Regions from separate parts of the Nocardioides sp. BE266 genome, predicted to be linked through region 2. Evidence: riboswitches for the same ligand, from Rfam matches in the RefSeq annotation. Region 2 holds a riboswitch; the other holds the start of a gene.

Region 1 (9,561 bases), on a different contig from region 2:
GGTTCTCGTTCATCGCCAGGCCCCACTCGCGGTTGATGATCAGCTGGATCGCCAGCGCGCGGCGTACGGACTCCTCCGTCGGGGTCGTCACCGCCTCGTCGTATGCGTTGGTGTGGAGGCTGTTGGCATTGTCGTAGATCGCGATGAGCGCCTGCAGCGTGGTGCGGATGTCGTTGAAGTCCATCTCCTGCGCGTGCAGCGACCGGCCGCTCGTCTGGACGTGGTACTTCAGCTTCTGCGACCGCTCCGAGGCGCCGTACTTCTCCTTCATGGTGACTGCCCAGATGCGGCGGGCGACGCGGCCGAGGACGGAGTACTCGGGGTCCATGCCGTTGGAGAAGAAGAACGACAGGTTGGGCGCGAAGTCGTCGATCTTCATGCCGCGCGCGAGGTAGGCCTCGACGTAGGTGAAGCCGTTGGCGAGGGTGAACGCGAGCTGGCTGATGGGGTTCGCCCCGGCCTCGGCGATGTGGTAGCCGGAGATGCTGACGGAGTAGAAGTTGCGCACCTGCTGCTGGATGAACCACTCCTGGATGTCGGCCATCATCCGCAGCGAGAACTCGGTGGAGAACAGGCAGGTGTTCTGGCCCTGGTCCTCCTTGAGGATGTCGGCCTGCACGGTGCCGCGGACGTTCGCGAGGGCGTACGCCGCCAGGGTGGCGCGCTCCTCCTCGCTGGGCTCGCGGCCCTCCTTGTCGCGGAACGCGTCGACCTGCTGGTCGATCGCGGTGTTCAGGAAGAACGCCAGCACCGTGGGGGCGGGGCCGTTGATCGTCATGCTGACGGACGTGGTGGGCGCGACGAGGTCGAAGCCGTCGTACAGCGCCTTCATGTCGTCGAGGGTCGCGACGCTGACGCCCGACGTGCCGACCTTGCCGTAGACGTCGGGGCGCGGGTCGGGGTCGCGGCCGTAGAGCGTCACCGAGTCGAAGGCCGTCGAGAGGCGGGTCGCGTCGTTGCCGTGGGAGAGGATCTTGAAGCGGCGGTTGGTGCGTGCCGGGTCGCCCTCGCCGGCGAACATGCGGGCCGGATCCTCGTTGTCACGCTTGAACGGGAAGACGCCGGCCGTGAAGGGGAAGTAGCCCGGGAGGTTCTCGTTGCGCCAGAAGCGCACCAGCTCGCCGTGGTCGGTGAAGCGGGGCAGCGAGACGCGCGGGATCTTGTTGCCGCTCAGCGACTCCTTGGTCAGCTTGGTGTGGATCTCCTTGTCGCGGACCTTCACCACCTGCTCGTCGCCGGAGTAGGACTCCACGACCGCCGGCCACGCCGCGATCTGGTCGGCGACCTCGTGCGGGACGTCCTTGCGGGCGGACTCCAGCAGGGCGGGCAAACCATCGGTGGTCGAGTGCCCGGCGAGGGACGAGCCGGGTGTATCGAGACCCAGCTCGGCGGCCACGGCCTCGATCCGCTGGAGCCGCTGGGACGCCGCGACGAGCGTCTCGGTCTGCGCGTGGTAGCCCCGCACCGTCTCGGTGATCTCGGACAGGTAGCGCACCCGGTCGGCCGGCACGACCTGCCGGATGCCCGACGAGTGACGTACGTCGACGTGGGGGAGCGTGCCGTCGTGGACCTCGAGCCCGGCGGTCGCGAGCTCGTCGCGCAGGTGCTGGTAGAGCGCGGTCACGCCGTCGTCGTTGAACGTCGCGGCGCTGGTGCCGAAGACCGGCATGTCGTCGGGCTGCTTGCCGAAGGCCCCGCGGTTGCGGACCAGCTGGCGGCCGACGTCGCGCAACGCGTCCTTGGCGCCGCGGCGCTCGAACTTGTTGATCGCGACGCTGTCGGCGAAGTCGAGCATGTCGATCTTCTCCAGCTGCGAGGCGGCGCCGAACTCCGGCGTCATCACGTAGAGCGAGTGGTCGACCAGCGGCACGATGCCGGCGTCGCCCTGGCCGATGCCGGGCGTCTCGACGATCACCAGGTCGTGGCCGGCGGCCTTCATCACGTCGATCACGTCGGCGAGGTGGTCGGGCACCTCGTGGGCGCCGCGGGTGGCGAGCGAGCGGAAGAAGACGCGGTCGCCGTCGAGGGAGTTGGCGCGGATCCGGTCGCCGAGCAGCGCGCCGCCGCCCTTGCGCCGCGTCGGGTCGACCGCGATCACGGCGATGCGGAGCTTGTCCTGCTGGTCGGTGCGGAAGCGGCGCACGACCTCGTCGGTCAGCGATGACTTGCCGGAGCCGCCGGTGCCGGTGATGCCGAGCACGGGCACGACGCGGCGGGCTGCCGCCGTACGGATCTCGGCGAGCATCGCCTCGTCGAGGCGACCCTCCTCGGCGCCGGTGATCGCGCGCGCGACGGCGAACCGGTCGCCGCTCAGCACCTGCTCGACGGTGACCGCCTGGTCGGACCAGAGGTCGATGTCGCAGGCCTCGACCACGGAGTTGATCATCCCGACGAGGCCCATCTTCTGGCCGTCCTCGGGGGAGAAGATGGTGACGCCCGACTCACGGAGCCGGGTGATCTCGGACGGCACGATGACGCCGCCACCGCCGCCGACGACCTTCACGTGGCCGGCACCGGCTGCACGCAGTGACTCGACGAGGTACTCGAAGTACTCCACGTGCCCGCCCTGGTAGGACGACACGGCGACGCCCTGCACGTCCTCCTCCAGCGCCGCGTCGACGACCTCCTGCACGGACCGGTTGTGGCCGAGGTGGATGACCTCGCAGCCCTGGCTCATGAAGATCCGCCGCATGATGTTGATCGACGCGTCGTGGCCGTCGAAGAGGCTCGAGGCGGTGACGAGGCGGATCGGGTTCTTCGGGGTGTGCAGGTCAGCCATGGAAAGATAGTAGGACATCCAACTAATTACCCGCGAGTTACCAGCCGAGGCGGATGAGGATCCCCGGATATCCGGGGATCCTCCCGCTTAGTAGCGAATGCATCGGCTACAAAGCGGGAGGTCCGGGTGCGAAGCCCGCGCCCGGCGGTCAGAACGAGTCGCCGAGGCCCGTCCGCAGGGCCGTGAGCCGATCGGTGAGGGCGCGTACGTCGCCCTCCGGCAGGCCGGGGGTCTCGAAGACCTCCCGGTTGAGCGCGGAGGTGGCCCCCTCGACGGCGTCGCGCCCGGCGGCGGTGAGCACGGCCAGCACGACCCGCTTGTCCTCGTCGCCGCGCTCGCGCTCGACGTACCCCTGCGCGACGAGGCGGTCCACCGCGCTGGTGACGCTGGTCGGGTGGACCTGGAGCAGCGAGCCGAGCCGCGACATCGGCATCGCCGCCTCGCGCGCGAACGACAGCAGTCGCAGCACCTCGTAGCGGGCGAAGGTCAGCCCGCGGGGGCGCAGCACCGCGTCGATCCGCTCCATCAGCAGCTGCTGGGCGCGCACCACCGAGGTCACCATCGCCATGCCGTCGGCGGCGTCTGCCCAGCCGTGCGCCACCCACTGGCGGTGGGCCTCGGAGATCGGGTCGCGCGTCATGGCTGGAGGGTAGTCAGCAGCGCGTGCGCCTCGACCATCGCGGGGCCGTACCAGGTGAGCAGCCGCCCCGAGACCAGTCGCGTCGGGGTCGTGAGGGCCTCGGGCCCGTCGTCGGCGGTGAAGACGTACGGCTCGTCCGGCAGCAGTACGACGTCCGCGCCGGCGCGGTCGATGTCGTCGGGAGTGACGGTCGGATAGCGCCCCTCCTGGTCGGCGAGCACGTTGACCAGCCCGGCCCGGGCGAGCAGGTCGTCGGTGTAGGTCCCGGACCCGACCACCATCCAGGGGTCGCGCCAGATCGGCACCGCAACCCGCAGCCGTGGCGCCGTCGGCGACGACCACAGCGCGCGGGCAGCCTCCAGCCACGGCGGGTCCGTGAGCCCGAGGGCCTCGGCGAAGAGCCGCGACATCGAGGTGAGGGACTGCTCGACGGTCTCGATCCGGGTGACCCACACGGCGACGCCGGCGTCGCGGAGGCGGCGTACGTCGAGCTCCCGGTTCTCCTCCATGTTGGCGACCACGAGGTCGGGGGACAGGGCCCGGATCGCAGCCAGGTCGGGGTTCTTGGTCCCGCGCACGCGCGGCACGGCGAGGTCGGCCGGGTGGGTGCACCAGTCGGTGGCGCCGACCAGGACCGAGGGTGCGGTCGCGACGATCGCCTCGGTCAGCGAGGGCACCAGCGAGACCACCCGGACCGCGGGTCCGGCCAGGGGCACCTCGGCACCGAGGTCGTCGCGAGCCATGCCGCGACCCTAGGCGGTCACCGACCCGGTCCGGACCAGTCCACGGGTGGAGGCGTTTTTGGTCGGCGGGTGGTGCTTCGTGGTGAGGTGTTCCCCATGAGCACGCACGTCGGCCCCGTGGGCCTGCCGATCGACGGCAGGGAGCGGGCTGCGCGCGAGGGGTGGACCCGTCCTGTCCGCAGCCCCGCCACCGGTGAGCCGCTCTGGGACCTCCCCGACGCCGGTCCGGCCGACGCCGACGACGCGGTCGAGGCCGCCTGGCGGGCCGTGCACGCGACGGGCTGGAGCACCGACGGTGCGATGCGGGTCAAAGCACTGCTCGGCTTCCAGGAGGCGCTGGTCGCGGAGTCCGACCGTCTCGCCGAGCTGCTCGCCACCGAGACGGGCGTGCCGATCGCCCTGCGCGAGACCTACGTCGACGCCCCCGTGGCCGCGCTGCGCACCGGTCCCGGCCGGGCCAACCCGAAGGTCACCGCCGTGATCACGCCGGCGACGTCGCCGATCGCCGTCGCCCTCGACGAGATCGGCCGCACGCTGGTCGCCGGTGGGGCGGTCGTCCTCAAGCCGGCCCCCGAGGCGGCGCGGGCCGCGATCGAGATCGGTCGCATCGGGCTGGACTTCCTGCCGCGCGGGGTGCTCAACGTGGTGGCCACCCGCGACGTCGACGTGGCGATCGGGCTCACGACCGACCGGCGCGTGGACGACGTGTCGTTCACCGGCTCCGCGATCGTCGCCGAGCGCGTGAAGGACGCCGCCACCCACGCCCGCAAGCGGGTCCGGGTCGACACCGGCGCTCCCCAGATGATCCGCGCGCGCGACAACCGCGACCTCGCGGAGGTCGTCGCCCGGGCCGCGGTGACGGTGGCGACCAACGCCGGCCAGGCGTGCCGCATCCCGACGAGCGTGGTCGTCCCGGCCTTCCGCTTCATGGAGGCCCGGGAGGCCGCCAAGGAGGCCATGGCCGCGGTCGCCGTCGGCGACCCGCTCGACCCCGCCACCGTGTGCGGGCCGCTCCGCTCGCCGGTCGCCCGCGACCGCGTGCTGCGCTACGTCGCGCTGGCGCAGTCCGAGGGTGCCGACATCGCCGCCGGCGGGCACGCGCTCGACCGCGGCGGCTGGTGGGTGGCGCCCACCGTCATCGGCGGTGTGTCCCGCGACTCGCGGCTGGTGACCGAAGAGGTCCTCGGCCCGGTGCTCATGCTGGTGGCCGACTCCCGGCGCGGCGCATCGGCACGTGCATGACGCCGTCCTCGTCGAACTCCGGTCCCGTCACCTCGAAGCCGTAGCCGCGGTAGAACCCCGTCAGCCCGGTCTGGGCGTCCAGCCGCACCTCGCGGTCGCCGCACTCCGCCATCGCCCGGTCCATCAGGACGCCCGCAAGTCCGCGCCTGCGCGCAGTAGGCGCCACGACGACGCGTCCGATGCGCGCCCACTCCCCGTCGTCGAGGAGGCGCAGGCAGCCGACCAGCTCCTCGTCCTCGACCAGCAGGACGTGCCGCGTCGTGTCCTCGAGGTCGCGGCCGTCGAGGTCGGGGTAGGGCGACTGCTGCTCGACGACGAAGACCTGCTGGCGCAGCCGCCACAGGGCGTACGCCAGTCGCGGCGCGAGCTCGTCGAAGCCGACGCAGCGCACGTTGGTGCTCATCTCGCGAACCCCACGACCTGCGCGAACGCCCGCCGGGACTCGGGCACGAACGGCAGCAGGCCGTAGACGTGGATCAGGTCGTGCTCCTCGACCGCGGTCAGGTCCCAGCCGGCCTCCGCCGCGCGGCGTACGAGCAGGCGGCAGCCCGGGTGCAGCAGGTCGCGGGTGCCGTAGAGCACCATCGCCCGCGGCAGTCCGGCGAGGTCGGCCAGCGCCGGCGAGACCTCGGGGCGGCCGAGGTCGTCGGGCGAGCCCGCCCACCACAGGGCGTACGCCTGGAGCTTGCCGAAGAACAGCCACGGGTCGATCGCGTCGGCCGCCCGCGTCTCCTCGATCGTCGAGGTGGTGAGGTCGGCCCACGGTGCGTGCATGACCAGGTGGGTGGCGGGGGTGAGGCCGCGGTCGCGCATGGACAGGGCGACCGACAGGGCCAGGCCGCCGCCGGCGGAGTCGCCGGCGAGCACGATGCCGCCCTCCTCGCCGGCCCAGCGCGCCGCGTCGTCGACGAGCGCGTCGTGGGAGTCCTTCCACGTGTGCTCGGGGGCGAGCGGATAGTCGGGCATCACGACCCGCGCGCCGATCGCGTCGGCCAGACGGGTGGCGTACCTGACATGGAAGCCGTCGATCGGCGCCATGAACCCGCCGCCGTGGACGTAGTAGAGGGTGCGGGTCGGCCGGCGCCTGCGCGGCGTGAGGACGTGGCAGGGGAACCCGATGTCGACCACCTCGGTGTCCCACCGCCTCGCGAAGCCGGGGGTCGCGCGGGTCGGCAGCGAACGGTCGAGGGTGCCGTGCCACCTCTCGACCCGCGCACGCTCGGCGGGCTCGTTGTCGAGGTCGCGCGACTTGCGGACCTTCGGGACCAAGGTGGCCAGCAGGTCGTGGCGGCGGCTCGGCATGCCCGCAGCGTACGGCTGGTCGAGCGGCCACGGCGTACGACCAGTACGCTTGCACCACACAGACAGGGGAGCACGTGCAGGCGTGCTGAGAGTGCGGACCAGCCGCAGACCCTCCGAACCTGATCCGGCTAGCACCGGCGATAGGGAGTCACCAGATGCACAGACGTGTTCGCGCTGCACTCATCACCGCGACGGGGGTGCTGACGCTCGCAGGCTGCAGCCTCGCCGGCGGCGGCTCGGGCGAGACCGCCTCCGAACCGACCAGTCCCAGCGGCTCGGCCGGCGAGCCCGGCGGCACCGTCGTGCTGGCCACGCACGAGTCGTTCCACCTGCCGAAGAAGCTGGTGAAGGAGTTCGAGGCCGAGTCCGGCTACACCCTCGAGGTCCGCGCCGCCGGTGATGCCGGCACGCTGGCCACCAAGCTCAGCCTGACCGCCGACAACCCGATCGCCGACGCCGCCTTCGGCGTCGACAACACCTTCGCCTCGCGCCCGCTCGGCGAGGGCGCCTTCGCCGACTTCACGCCGACGACGGAGCCGCCGGCCGAGTACGCCCTCGCCGACGGCGGCGACCAGCTCGTCCCGGTCGACTCGGCCAGCGTGTGCGTCAACGTCGACAGCTCCTGGTTCGACCAGGAGGGCCTCGAGCCGCCGAAGACGCTCGCCGACCTCACCGACCCGGCCTACGCCGACCTCTTCGTCACCCCCGGCGCCTCGACCAGCAGCCCGGGCATGGCCTTCTTCCTCGCCACCGTGGCGGAGTACGGCGACGACTGGAAGGACTACTGGACCGACCTGCTGGCCAACGGCGCGAAGGTCGTCGACGGCTGGGAGGACGCCTACTACGGCGACTTCACCGCCGGCTCCGACACCGGCACCCGCCCGATCGTGGTGTCGTACGACTCCTCGCCGGCCTTCACCGTCTCCGGCGGCAAGACCACGACCGCGGCGCTGCTCGACACCTGCTTCCGCCAGGTGGAGTACGCCGGTGTGCTCGCGGGCGCCGACAACCCGAAGGGTGCCGAGGCGCTGGTCGACTGGCTCCTGAGCGACGAGGTGCAGAGCGCCCTGCCGGAGTCGATGTACGTCTTCCCGGTCATGCCCGGCGCCACCATCCCGTCGGACTGGGCGGAGTTCGCCCAGCAGCCGAGCGACCCCTACACGGTCGACCCCGCCGAGATCTCGGCCAACCGCGAGCAGTGGCTGACCGACTGGACGGACGTCGTCTCGCGGTGAGGCCCCTCCCATGAGGCGCATCGCCGCCCTCCTGCTCCTGGCCGCCGGGCCGGTGCTGGTGCTCGGCGTGCTCTTCGTCCTGCCGGTGACCGGCATGGTCTCCGAGGGCTTCGTGGTCGACGGGCGGTTCGCGCCCGGTGAGGTGCTCGAGGTGCTGGCGCGGCCACGGGTGCACCGGGTCGCGTGGTTCACGGTGTGGTCCTCGGCAGTCGCGACGCTGGTCGCCGTCGTGCTCGGGCTGCCGGCGGCGTACGCCCTGCACCGGCTGGCGCTGCCCGGTCGCGCCGCGGTGCGCGCGGCGATGCTGGTGCCGTTCGTGCTGCCGACCGTGGTGGTCGGCGTCGCGTTCCGCCAGCTGCTGGGGGAGGGCGGGCCGCTCGGCTTCCTCGGCCTCGACGGCACCCCGGTCGCCATCATCTGCGGCCTGGTCTTCTTCAACGTCGCCGTCGTCATCCGCACCGTCGGCGTCGCGTGGGAGTCGCTCGACCCGCGCCCCGGCCAGGCCGCGGCCGCCCTCGGCGCCTCGCCGTGGCAGGTGCTGCGCACGGTGACCCTGCCGGCGCTGCGGCCCGCGATCGTCGGCGCGGCCAGCGTGGTCTTCCTCTTCTGCGCGACGGCGTTCGGGATCGTGCTGACCCTCGGTGGGGTGCGGCACGCGACCGTCGAGACCGAGATCTACCTGCTGACCACGACGATCTTCGACCTGCGGGCGGCGTCAGCGCTGTCGGTGCTCCAGATCGTCGTGGTGGTGGGCCTGCTCGCCCTCGCCGCGCGGCTGCGCGCGGTGCCCGACCCGACGGCCCAGCGGACCGTCACCCCGCCCCGCGCCGTACGACGCGCAGACGTGCCCGTGGTCGTCGCGACGACGCTGGTGCTGCTCGCGGTGCTGCTGCCGATCCTCACCCTCGTGGTCGGCTCGCTGTCGGTCGGCGACGGGTGGGGGCTGGCCAACTACCGCGCACTGACCACCCCCGGCGACGACCAGGTGCTGCTCGTGCCGGTGACCAGCGCGCTGGCCACCAGCCTGCGCACCGCCGTCGACGCGACGTGGATGTCGCTCCTGCTGGGCGTCATGGTCGCCACCATCGTCACCCGGCGCTCGCACTCGGTCGCCGAGCGGCGGGTCCGCTCGACCCTCGACGGGTTCTTCATGCTGCCCCTGGGCGTCAGCGCGGTGACGCTGGGCTTCGGCTTCCTGATCACCCTCGACCACCCGCCGCTCGACCTGCGCGACTCGCCGCTCCTCGTGCCGATGGCGCAGGCGCTCGTCGCCCTGCCGCTGGTCGTGCGCACGCTGACGCCGGTGCTCGGCGGCATCGACGACCGGCAGCGCCAGGCCGCCGCGTCGCTGGGAGCCTCGCCGCTGCGTACTCTCCTGACCGTCGACGTGCCCGTCGTCTGGAAGCCGATGCTCGCGGCGAGCGGGTTCGCGTTCGCCGCGTCGTTGGGGGAGTTCGGGGCGACCTCGTTCCTCGCCCGCGACACCAGTCCGACGCTGCCCGTCGTGATCTTCCGGCTGATCGGGCACCCCGGTGAGATGAACTACGGCATGGCTCTCGCCGCCTCCGTCGTGCTCGCGGTCACCACCGCTGTCGTCATGCTCGCCGTCGAGCGGCTCCG
Region 2 (9,561 bases):
GTGACCAACGACAGCATCCGGGCGGCCCTCGTCGACCTCCTCGGCAAGCCGATCGAGGAGTCGACCGCCCTGGGCATCTCCTCCGCCCAGTGGGGCCACCCGATGTGCACTCCGCTGACCGCGCGCGGCTTCGCCACCGACCGCACCCCGCCCACGATGACCGGCCTCGGGTGGCAGTCCGTCGGGCTGGTCGAGCTGACCGCGCTGCCGACGATCGACGCGGAACGCTGGGAGCCGTGGGTCCGCGACGTCGACGTCCTGCTCGTCGACGGCGGCGAGGCGACGTACCTCGCGCACTGGGTGGCGGAGTCCGGGCTCGGCCGGCTCCTGCCGTCGCTCCACGACACGGTCTGGGTCGGCGTCAGCGCGGGCAGCATGGCGCTGGCGCCGCGCATCGGCGACCGCTTCACGCACTGGCGGCCCGAGGAGGGCGACGGGGCGCTCGGCCTCGTCGACTTCTCGATCTACCCCCACGTCGGGCTGTTCGAGTCCAACACGATGGAGGACGCCGAGCAGTGGGCGGCCGGCCTCGGCAACCCGGGCTACGCACTGGACGAGCAGTCCGCCGTCGTGGTGGACGGCGACCGGGTCGAGGTCGTCTCCGAGGGCGAGTGGCGGCACTTCGCGTGACCGACCCGGCGACTCCCTACCTGCGCGTCGACGTCGGCCGGTTGCGCGACAACATCGCCCGCACCGCAGCAGCCGCGGCGGCGGCTGGGGTCGCGCTGCGACCGCACGCCAAGACCCACAAGTCGGCCGACGTCGCGCGGCTCCAGCTCGAGGCCGGCGCCGTCGGGCTGACCGTCGCCACGGTCGGCGAGGCCGAGGCGTTCGCGGAGCAGGGGTGCACGGACCTCTTCGTCGCCTACCCGTTGTGGCTGACCGACGCCCTCGCCGACCGGCTGGCAGCGCTGGCCGGATCAGGGGTACGCCTCGCGATCGGCGTCGACTCGCTCGCGGGGGCCGAGAAGGCCGCCGCCCTGCTCGCCGGGTCGGGCGTGGAGCTGGTCGTCGAGGTCGACTCGGGCCACCACCGCAGCGGCATCGCGCCGGGCCTGGCCGGCGACGTCGCCCTCGCTGCGGGCGACCTCACTGTGCTCGGCGTCTTCACGTTCCCCGGCCACTCCTACTCCCCCGACGGCCGCGCAGCCGCCGCCCGTGACGAGGCGGTCGCACTGGCGGCCGGCCGCGCGTCCCTCGGGGCCGCCGGCCTCACCGACCTGGTCGTCAGCGGCGGATCCACCCCGTCGCTCGAGCACGCCGATGCCTCCGTGCTGACCGAGCTCCGCCCCGGCGTGTACGTCTTCAACGACGCCCAGCAGTGGGAGCTCGGCTCGGCGGCGCCGGACCAGGTCGCACTCACGGCCGTCGCCACGGTGGTCAGCCACGCCGGCGGCCGCCTCGTCCTGGACGCGGGGTCCAAGGTGCTGGGCGCCGACCGGGCGTCGTACGCCACCGGGTTCGGCCGGCTGCTCGACCACCCGGACGCGCGCATCGTCCAGCTGTCGGAGCACCACGCGGTCGTTGAGCTGCCAGGCACGCTCCCCGCGCTGGGGAGCCGGGTGCTCGTCGTGCCCAACCACTGCTGCACCGCGGCCAACCTCGCCGACGAGCTGTGGCCGACGGACGGCGACGCTCCCTGGCCGGTGACGGCCAGGGGTCGCAACACCTGAGCCATCGTCGTACCCGTCGCGCTCGGCCCTCTCCACGCGGCAGACTGCACCCATGCCGGTCACGCGAGGATTCACCCGCCGCCGCCCCGAGCCGGAGCGCGGCCGCATCCCACCCGGGCAGTACGACACCGGCTCGTCGTGGCCGGTGCTCACCGCGGAGGCGACGCCGCAGCAGCCGGCGGAGTCGTGGACGCTGTCGGTCGACGGCCTCGTCGAGTCGCCCCACAGCTGGACCTGGTCGGAGCTGCACGCCTTCCCCGGGTCGACCTTCTTCGGCGACATCCACTGCGTCACGACGTGGTCCAAGCTCGACATCACGTTCAGCGGGGTGAGCGTCGACGACCTGCTCGACGTCGCCCGGCCGAGCAGCACGGCGTCCTTCGTGATGGCGCACTCGGTCACCGGCTACACGACGAACCTGCCTCTCGCCGACCTCACCGGCGGTCGTGCCTGGATCGTGTGGGACGTCGACGGCAAGCCGCTCCCCCGCCAGCACGGCGGACCGCTCCGCCTCCTCGTGCCGCACCTCTACTTCTGGAAGTCCGCGAAGTGGATCTCGCGCCTCGAGCTGATGGCCGAGGACCGGCCGGGCTTCTGGGAGCAGAACGGCTACCACGACCGCGGCGACCCGTGGCGCGAGCAGCGCTACCAGGGTGACGACTGAGATGGCCCCCGCACCGATGGCGGCATGGAGCGACGGCCGCATCATCGAGAAGGACTGGCCCACCGAGCGCACGGTCCGGCTGCGCCTCCACGTCGACGACAAGCCCCGCCACCTGCCTGGGCAGCACTACCTGGTGCGGCTGCGCGCGCCCGACGACTACACGGCGACACGCTCCTACTCGCTGGCCTCCGACACCGACGACCCGCTCCTCGAGCTGCTCATCGAGCGGCAGCCCGACGGCGAGGTCTCGGAGTTCCTCGCCGACGTCGCCGAGGTCGGGGACGTGCTCGAGCTCCGCGGGCCGATCGGTCGCTGGTTCGTCTGGGACACCCGCACCCCCATCCTGTGCCTCGTGGGCGGCACCGGGGTCGTGCCCGCGGTCGCCATGGCCCGCACCGCGCGCCGGCTCGGGAGCACCGACCTGCTCCGCATCGCCGCGGTCGCGCGCCGGCGCGAGGACCTCCCCTACGCAGCCGAGCTGGAGCGCTTCGGCGCCGCGACGGCGTACACCCGCGCGCAGGCGGGTGACCGTGCGCCCGGGCCGCTCACCGTCGAAGAGGTGACCCCGATGCTCGAGGGGGTCGAGCTCGGCTTCGTGTGCGGGTCGGCCCGCTTCGCGGCGTACGCCGAGGAGCTCCTCGTCGCGTGCGGCATGGATCCCGCGGCGATCCGCGTCGAGCGCTTCGGGCCCACGGGCGGCGAGGAGACGGAATCGGCGTAGCCGCCGGCCTCCTAGCCGGTGCGAGCGGGGAGCGCGCGCTCGACGGCGTCGCCCAGGTCCCGGAGCGAGAACGGCTTGGTCATGAAGGCCGTCGCGCCCGCAGCGAGTGCCTTGGTGCGGGTCTCGCGGTCGGCGTACGCCGTGAGGATCAGGACCGGACGCGACGCGAAGTGCGGCAGGTTCCGCAGCCTCGCGCAGAGCTCGCCGCCGTTCATGTTCGGCATGCTCCAGTCCAGGACGGCCATGTCGAAGGACGACTCCGTCGCGACCGCCAGGGCGGCGACAGGATCGGCCACGCTCGTCACGTCGTGCCCTGCCCGCTGCACGCCGATCGCGATGAGCTCGCGGATGTCGTCGTCGTCATCGACGACCAGCACCGTTGCCACTCCCGAGACCTTCCGTTCCAGAGGTGCCGATCGTGACGCGTCCTACCCCACCTGCCCTCAGGTCATAGGTAATCAGCAAAGTGCCGGACGGCGTGGCGGAATGGCCACATCTCCCCCCACGAAGGGGATGGATCCGGGCGTGGCGTGCGAGGAAGATGGGGAGATGGCCGACACGGTCGTGTGCGGAACCGCCAACATCCTGGTCACTCTCGACAGCCCGGCCGTCGAGACGCGCTTCGAGAAGCTCGTCGACGTCTGCGACGTGCTCGCGCTCCAGGAGTGGCCGCGCGGTCGCAACGACCTCCTTGCCGCCCAGGGGCGGCTCTTCCGCTGGTGGCCAGGAGTCTCACCCCACGACCTGGAGCCGCGCGGCAGGTGGAGCTTCCACCGCGCCCACGCCGGCGGCGGCCCCATCGGCGTGCGCAACAGCCTCCACGAGACCCCGCTCGCGTGCTGGGCCTCGGTGCTCGCGCCCGCCGGGCGCGTCGACAAGGTGCCCGGCCGACGCAGCTTCCTCGGGCCGTCGTGGTGCACCCGGCTGAAGTCGCGTCGCCGCGACGGCTCGGTGGTGATCCGCTACAACCTCCACCTCACGGCCGGCGTGCAGATCGGCCACATGGACTACCGCGGCGACCGGCCCAAGCGGGTGGCCCGGCACCGCGACCGCGAGCGGCCCAGGATCGGCGAGCTCGTCGCCGAGGACCTCGCGCGCGGATTCGACGTCGAGGTCTACGGCGACGACAACTTCCACCACATGCGCATCGGCGGGCTGACGGCCTGGTGGGCGACGGAGCCCGGCGAGAGCACGTTCGGCAACCGGGCGATCGACGGCATCTGGACGACGAGGTCCCCCGACTCGGTGACGTTCCTGCCCGCCCTGGTGCCGGGCGAGCACCGCCACGTCATCGCCCGCTACTCCTGAAGGACGCGGGCCACGTGGCTCGTGTTCGCCGACGGCCCCGGTGCGGCCAGCCCCTCCGGCTCTGCTAGCGTCGCCGACGTCCACACGGGAGTCCGCGGCAGCGGGCTGAGAGGGAGCTGGAGCCGCTCCGACCGTCGCACCTGATCCGGGTCATGCCGGCGAAGGAAGTGATCCACGTGCTGCTGCCGCGCATCTTCTGCCTGGTCTCCTCGACCGACGACCTGTCCGCGCTGTCCGACCTCGCGGAGGTCGGGGTCGACGGCTTCCAGGTCCGTGACAAGGCGGCCACGACGCGCGAGCTCGTCGAGCTCACCCGCGTCGTGCTCGCTGCCGTCCGGCCCTTCGGTGCCACGGTGGTCGTCGACGACCGCGTCGATGTCGCGCTCGCCACCGGCGCCGACGGCGTCCACCTCGGGGCCGAGGACCTGCCGGTCGAGCTCGCCACCACGGTGGCCCCCGAGCTGATCGTCGGTGCCACCTGTCGCGACCGGGCCGCCGTGGAGCGGGCGGCTGCGGCAGGTGCGGCGTACGCCGGGTTCGGCCCGGTGTTCCCCACGTCCAGCAAGGCCGGGCTGCCGCCGGCGCTCGGGGTGCCGGCGATCACCGCGGCGCGCGGCGTGCTGCCACTGGTGGCGATCGGCGGCATCGGCGCCGGCCGGGTCCGTGCCGCACTGGACGCAGGTGCCCACGGCGTGGCGGTCCTGGGCGCGATCTGGCGGGAGCCCGATCCCGTCGCCGCAGCAGAGGAGCTGGTGCAGGAGCTCGGCTGATGCGGGTCCACGTCCGGGGTGGCGGCATCGTCGGCCTCGCCTGCGCAGCAGAGCTGCTCGACCGCGGCCACGACGTCGTGGTCGTCGACCCGACGCCGGGCTGCGGCGCCTCCGCCGTCGCCGCCGGCATGCTCTCGCCGGGTGGCGAGGCGTGGCACGGCGAGCCCGACGTCCACCGGCTCGGGGTGGCGAGCGCGCGGCTGTGGCCGGCGTACGCTGCCCGGCTCGCTGTGCCGCTGCACGCCTGCGGGACCCTGCTGGTCGGGCACGACGCGGGCGACGGGCAGGAGGTCGACCGCCAGGTGCAGGTCCTGGCCGGACTGGGCGTCGCCGTGGACGTGCTCCCGCCAGGTGCCGCGCGCGACCTCGAGCCCGGGCTGGGTCGCACCAGCCGGGCGCTGCTGCTCCACGACGCGGCCGTCGACCCGCGCGCCGTCGTGGCCGCACTCCTCGATCGGCTGGGCGACCGGGTCCGGGCGCGCGAGCCGGACGCCACGCCCGATGCCGTCGTCGTCGCGACCGGTGCACGCCTGCCCCAGCCGTGGACCTCGCTCGTGCGCGGAGTGCGCGGTGAGGTCGTGCGCCTCCGCACGTCGGACGGTCCTCGCCACGTGGTGCGTGGCTGGGTGGCGGGTGAGCCTGTCTACCTCGTGCCCCGTGCCGGTGGTGAGGTCGTCGTCGGGGCCACGGTCGAGGAGCACGACGCCGCGCCGGTGCCGACCGCCGGTGGCGTGCTCCGGCTGCTGCGCGCGGCCCGCGTCCTCCTTCCGGCCCTGGACCGCGCCGAGCTGCTGGCGTGCGAGGCGCGCGACCGGCCGGCGACGCGCGACCACCTGCCCCTCGTCGGTCCCACCCACGACCCGCGCACCTGGCTCGCCGCCGGGCACTTCCGCCACGGCGTGCTCCTCGCCCCGCTGACGGCCCGCATGCTCGCCGACGCCCTCGAGGGGGCAGCCCCCGATCCGGCCGTCGATCCCCGACGGCTCCTACCGACTCCCGATGGAGGTGTGACGTGCGCCTGACCCTCAACGGCGTGCTGCTGGACGCCGATGCCGACACCCTGCACGACCTGGTCGGGCCGCTCCCGAGCGGGCACGCGGTGGCCGTCAACCACGAGGTCGTGCCGCGGGCGGAGCATGCCAGCCGGCTGCTCGTCGACGGGGACGTCGTCGACGTGGTGACGGCGGTGTCCGGCGGATGAGCGAGCTCGTGATCGCCGGCCGCACGCTGTCGTCGCGGCTGTTCCTGGGCACCGGGGGCCTGCCCCGGCCCGACCTGGTCGGCCCGGTCCTGGCTGCCGCAAGCCCGGGGCTGGTGACCGTCAGCGTGCGACGTACGTCGAGCACGTCCGCAGGTGCGCTGCTGCCGCTCCTCCGCGAGCACGGTGCACTCGTGCTCCCGAACACAGCGGGCTGCCTCTCCGCCCGGGACGCCGTCCTCACGGCCGAGCTCGCGCGCGAGGCGCTGGAGACGGACTGGGTGAAGCTCGAGGTGATCGGCGACGAGACGAACCTGCTGCCCGACGCGGTGGAGCTGGTCGAGGCGGCCGCGGCGCTCGTCGCGCGGGGGTTCACGGTGCTGCCCTACACCACCGACGACCCGGTGCTGGCCCGTCGCCTCGCGGACGCCGGCTGCGCTGCTGTGATGCCGCTGGGCTCCCCGATCGGATCGGGACTCGGGATCCTCAACCCGCACGCCATCGAGACGGTCGTCGCGGCCGTCGACGTGCCGGTCGTGCTCGACGCCGGTGTCGGCACCGCCTCCGACGCGGCGCTGGCCATGGAGCTCGGCTGCGATGCCGTCCTGGCCGCCACCGCGGTGACGCGGGCGGCGGACCCGGTCGCGATGGCCGGAGCCCTCCGCCTCGCCGTCGAGGCGGGTGTCGCGGCACGGCGAGCCGGACGGATCCCGCGCCGGGCGGTGGCTCGATCGGCGAGCCCGCTCGACGGGAGGATCGCGTGATCCCGCGGCTGGTGCTGCTGACGGACCGGTCCCAGCTGCGCCTGGGCCGCGGACTGGTGCGCACGGTCCGCGAGTGCGCCGAGGCCGGCCTCGCAGCCGTGGTCGTGCGCGAGCACGACCTCGAGGGTCCCGCCCGCGCCGCACTCGTCCGGGCGCTGGTGGCGGTCCCCGGCCTCACGGTCGTCTCCTCGCGCATCCTCGAGCCCGCCGCGCACGGGCTGCACCTGGCGGCGCACCAGGCGCCGCTCCCCGGCGTGCGATGGGGCCGGTCCTGCCACTCCCGCGCGGACGTCGGCCGTGCCGCCGATGCCGGGGCGTCCTGGGCCACCCTGTCGCCGTACGCCGTCAGCGCCAGCAAGCCCGGGTACGGGCCGGCCCTGCCACCCGAGGCGTACGCCGGCCACCCGGTGCCGGTGCTGGCACTGGGCGGGATCGACGTCGGCAACGCGGCCGACGCAGTCGCCGCTGGTGCCCACGGTGTCGCGGTGATGGGAGCGGTGATGCGCGCAGCCGACCCTGCCGGCGTCGTCGCGGACCTCCTGCGGGAGCTCCGGTGAGGACCCCGCCCGTGGTCCTCGCAGTGGCGGGCACCGACAGCGGCGGCGCGGCCGGGCTGGCCGCGGACCTCGCGACGATCGGGCACCTCGGCTGCCACGGCGCCTGCGCGGTCACCGCCGTGACGGCGCAGGACACCACCGGCGTGCACGCGGTCCACGAGGTGCCCGTCGAGGTCGTCGCGCGCCAGCTCGAAGCGGTGCTCGACGACCTCCCGATCGCGGTCGTGAAGACCGGGATGCTCGGCTCGCCCGAGGTCGCCCGCCTGGTCGCGGACCGCCTCGGGCACCTACCGCTGGTCGTCGACCCGGTGCTGGCCGCGACCAGCGGGGCCGTGCTCGGCGTTGCCGCGGTCGCGCGGGCCTACCGCGACCACCTGCTCCCGGCGGCTGTCGTCGCGACCCCGAACCTCGCCGAGGCGCGTGCCTTGGCCGGCGTCGATCGCGATGCCCCGGACCTGGCAGCCCGGCTCGCCGACCTCGGATGCGCCGTCGTCCTCACCGGAGGACCGGACTGGCGGCCCGACGACGACACCCGCACCTGCACCGACTGGCTGTGCCTGCCCGGTGGCACCGCCGACCCACTCCCCCACCCTGCCGTCGCGACCACCGCCGACCACGGCACCGGCTGCACCTTCGCCAGCGCCCTCGCCGCCGGGATCGCCCACGGTGCGGGGCTCGCCGACGCGGTCCTCGCCGCGTCGGCGTACGTCACCGGCCGCCTCGAGGACAGCCGCTCCTGGACCCTCGGCCGCGGCCGCGGACCGATCTCACACACCAGCCCCGTCCACCCCGTCCACCCCGTCCAGCAGGAGGAAACCGCATGACCCTCGACCACACCGTCCACCCGGCGCACCAGCGCGTCCTCACCGGCCCCCTCGGCGTACCCGTCACCCGCGTCAGCCTGACCAACGGCGAGACCTTCGACCGCTACTGCACCTCAGGCCCGGGCGCCGACCCGGAGACCGGGCTGCCCGCGATCCGCGCGGGCTGGGTCGCGGCTCGCGGCGACACCGAGGAGTACGCCGGCCGGGCCACGGCGCTCGTCGACAACGGCCGTTCCGCCGTGCGCCGCGGATCCGCCCGCGAGGAGTGGCGCGGCGCCGGCCGCGCACCGCGCCGGGCGGTCCCGGGACGCACGGTCACCCAGCTCCACTACGCCCGCCAGGGGATCGTGACGCCCGAGATGGAGTACGTCGCCGCGCGCGAGGGCTGCGACGTCGACCTGGTGCGCAGCGAGGTCGCCGCCGGACGGGCGATCATCCCCGCCAACGTGAACCACCCCGAGTCCGAACCGATGGTCATCGGGCGCCGGTTCCTGGTGAAGATCAACGCCAACATCGGCAACTCGGCCGTCACCAGCAGCATCGCCGAGGAGGTCGACAAGCTCACCTGGGCCACCACGTGGGGCGCCGACACGGTCATGGACCTCTCGACCGGCGAGGACATCCACACCACCCGCGAATGGATCCTGCGCAGCTCGCCGGTGCCGATCGGCACCGTCCCGCTCTACCAGGCCCTGGAGAAGGTCGGCGGCGAGGCCGACAGGCTCACGTGGGAGGTCTTCCGCGACACCGTCGTCGAGCAGTGCGAGCAGGGCGTCGACTACATGACCATCCACGCCGGCGTGCTGCTGCGACACGTGCCGCTCACCGCCGAGCGGGTGACGGGCATCGTGTCCCGCGGCGGCTCGATCATGGCCGGCTGGTGCCTGGCCCACCACGAGGAGAACTTCCTCTACACCCACTTCGACGAGCTCTGCGAGATCTTCGCGGCCTACGACGTCTCCTTCTCGCTCGGCGACGGCCTGCGGCCCGGATCCGTGGCCGACGCCAACGACGCCGCCCAGCTCGCCGAGCTGCGCACCCTCGCCGAGCTCACGACGCGCGCGTGGGAGCACGACGTACAG

The links. Region 2 has a riboswitch for thiamine pyrophosphate ahead of thiE (thiamine phosphate synthase). Riboswitches for the same ligand answer to the same signal wherever they lie in the genome.
Region 1: linked by a shared signal. The riboswitch ahead of J2X46_RS19090 (thiamine ABC transporter substrate-binding protein) and the one ahead of thiE (thiamine phosphate synthase) in region 2 are both predicted to bind thiamine pyrophosphate.

The regions. Positions count from the first base shown of each region.
Region 1 covers NZ_JAURTI010000006.1:223,114-232,674, forward strand. Annotated here, with positions in the region: gene icmF (fused isobutyryl-CoA mutase/GTPase IcmF) at 1-2,779, opposite strand, end outside; gene J2X46_RS19065 (MarR family transcriptional regulator) at 2,928-3,419, opposite strand; gene J2X46_RS19070 (helical backbone metal receptor) at 3,416-4,162, opposite strand; gene J2X46_RS19075 (aldehyde dehydrogenase family protein) at 4,259-5,404, shown strand; gene J2X46_RS19080 (GNAT family N-acetyltransferase) at 5,358-5,807, opposite strand; gene J2X46_RS19085 (alpha/beta hydrolase fold domain-containing protein) at 5,804-6,706, opposite strand; TPP riboswitch at 6,761-6,870, shown strand; gene J2X46_RS19090 (thiamine ABC transporter substrate-binding protein) at 6,862-7,941, shown strand; gene J2X46_RS19095 (iron ABC transporter permease) at 7,952-9,561, shown strand, end outside.
Region 2 covers NZ_JAURTI010000002.1:314,409-323,969, reverse strand. Annotated here, with positions in the region: gene J2X46_RS05930 (Type 1 glutamine amidotransferase-like domain-containing protein) at 1-630, shown strand, start outside; gene J2X46_RS05925 (alanine racemase) at 627-1,673, shown strand; gene J2X46_RS05920 (sulfite oxidase-like oxidoreductase) at 1,726-2,337, shown strand; gene J2X46_RS05915 (FAD-binding oxidoreductase) at 2,339-3,058, shown strand; gene J2X46_RS05910 (response regulator) at 3,070-3,444, opposite strand; gene J2X46_RS05905 (hypothetical protein) at 3,608-4,366, shown strand; TPP riboswitch at 4,441-4,550, shown strand; gene thiE (thiamine phosphate synthase) at 4,519-5,136, shown strand; gene J2X46_RS05895 (FAD-dependent oxidoreductase) at 5,136-6,158, shown strand; gene thiS (sulfur carrier protein ThiS) at 6,149-6,337, shown strand; gene J2X46_RS05885 (thiazole synthase) at 6,334-7,098, shown strand; gene J2X46_RS05880 (thiamine phosphate synthase) at 7,095-7,655, shown strand; gene thiD (bifunctional hydroxymethylpyrimidine kinase/phosphomethylpyrimidine kinase) at 7,667-8,479, shown strand; gene thiC (phosphomethylpyrimidine synthase ThiC) at 8,476-9,561, shown strand, end outside.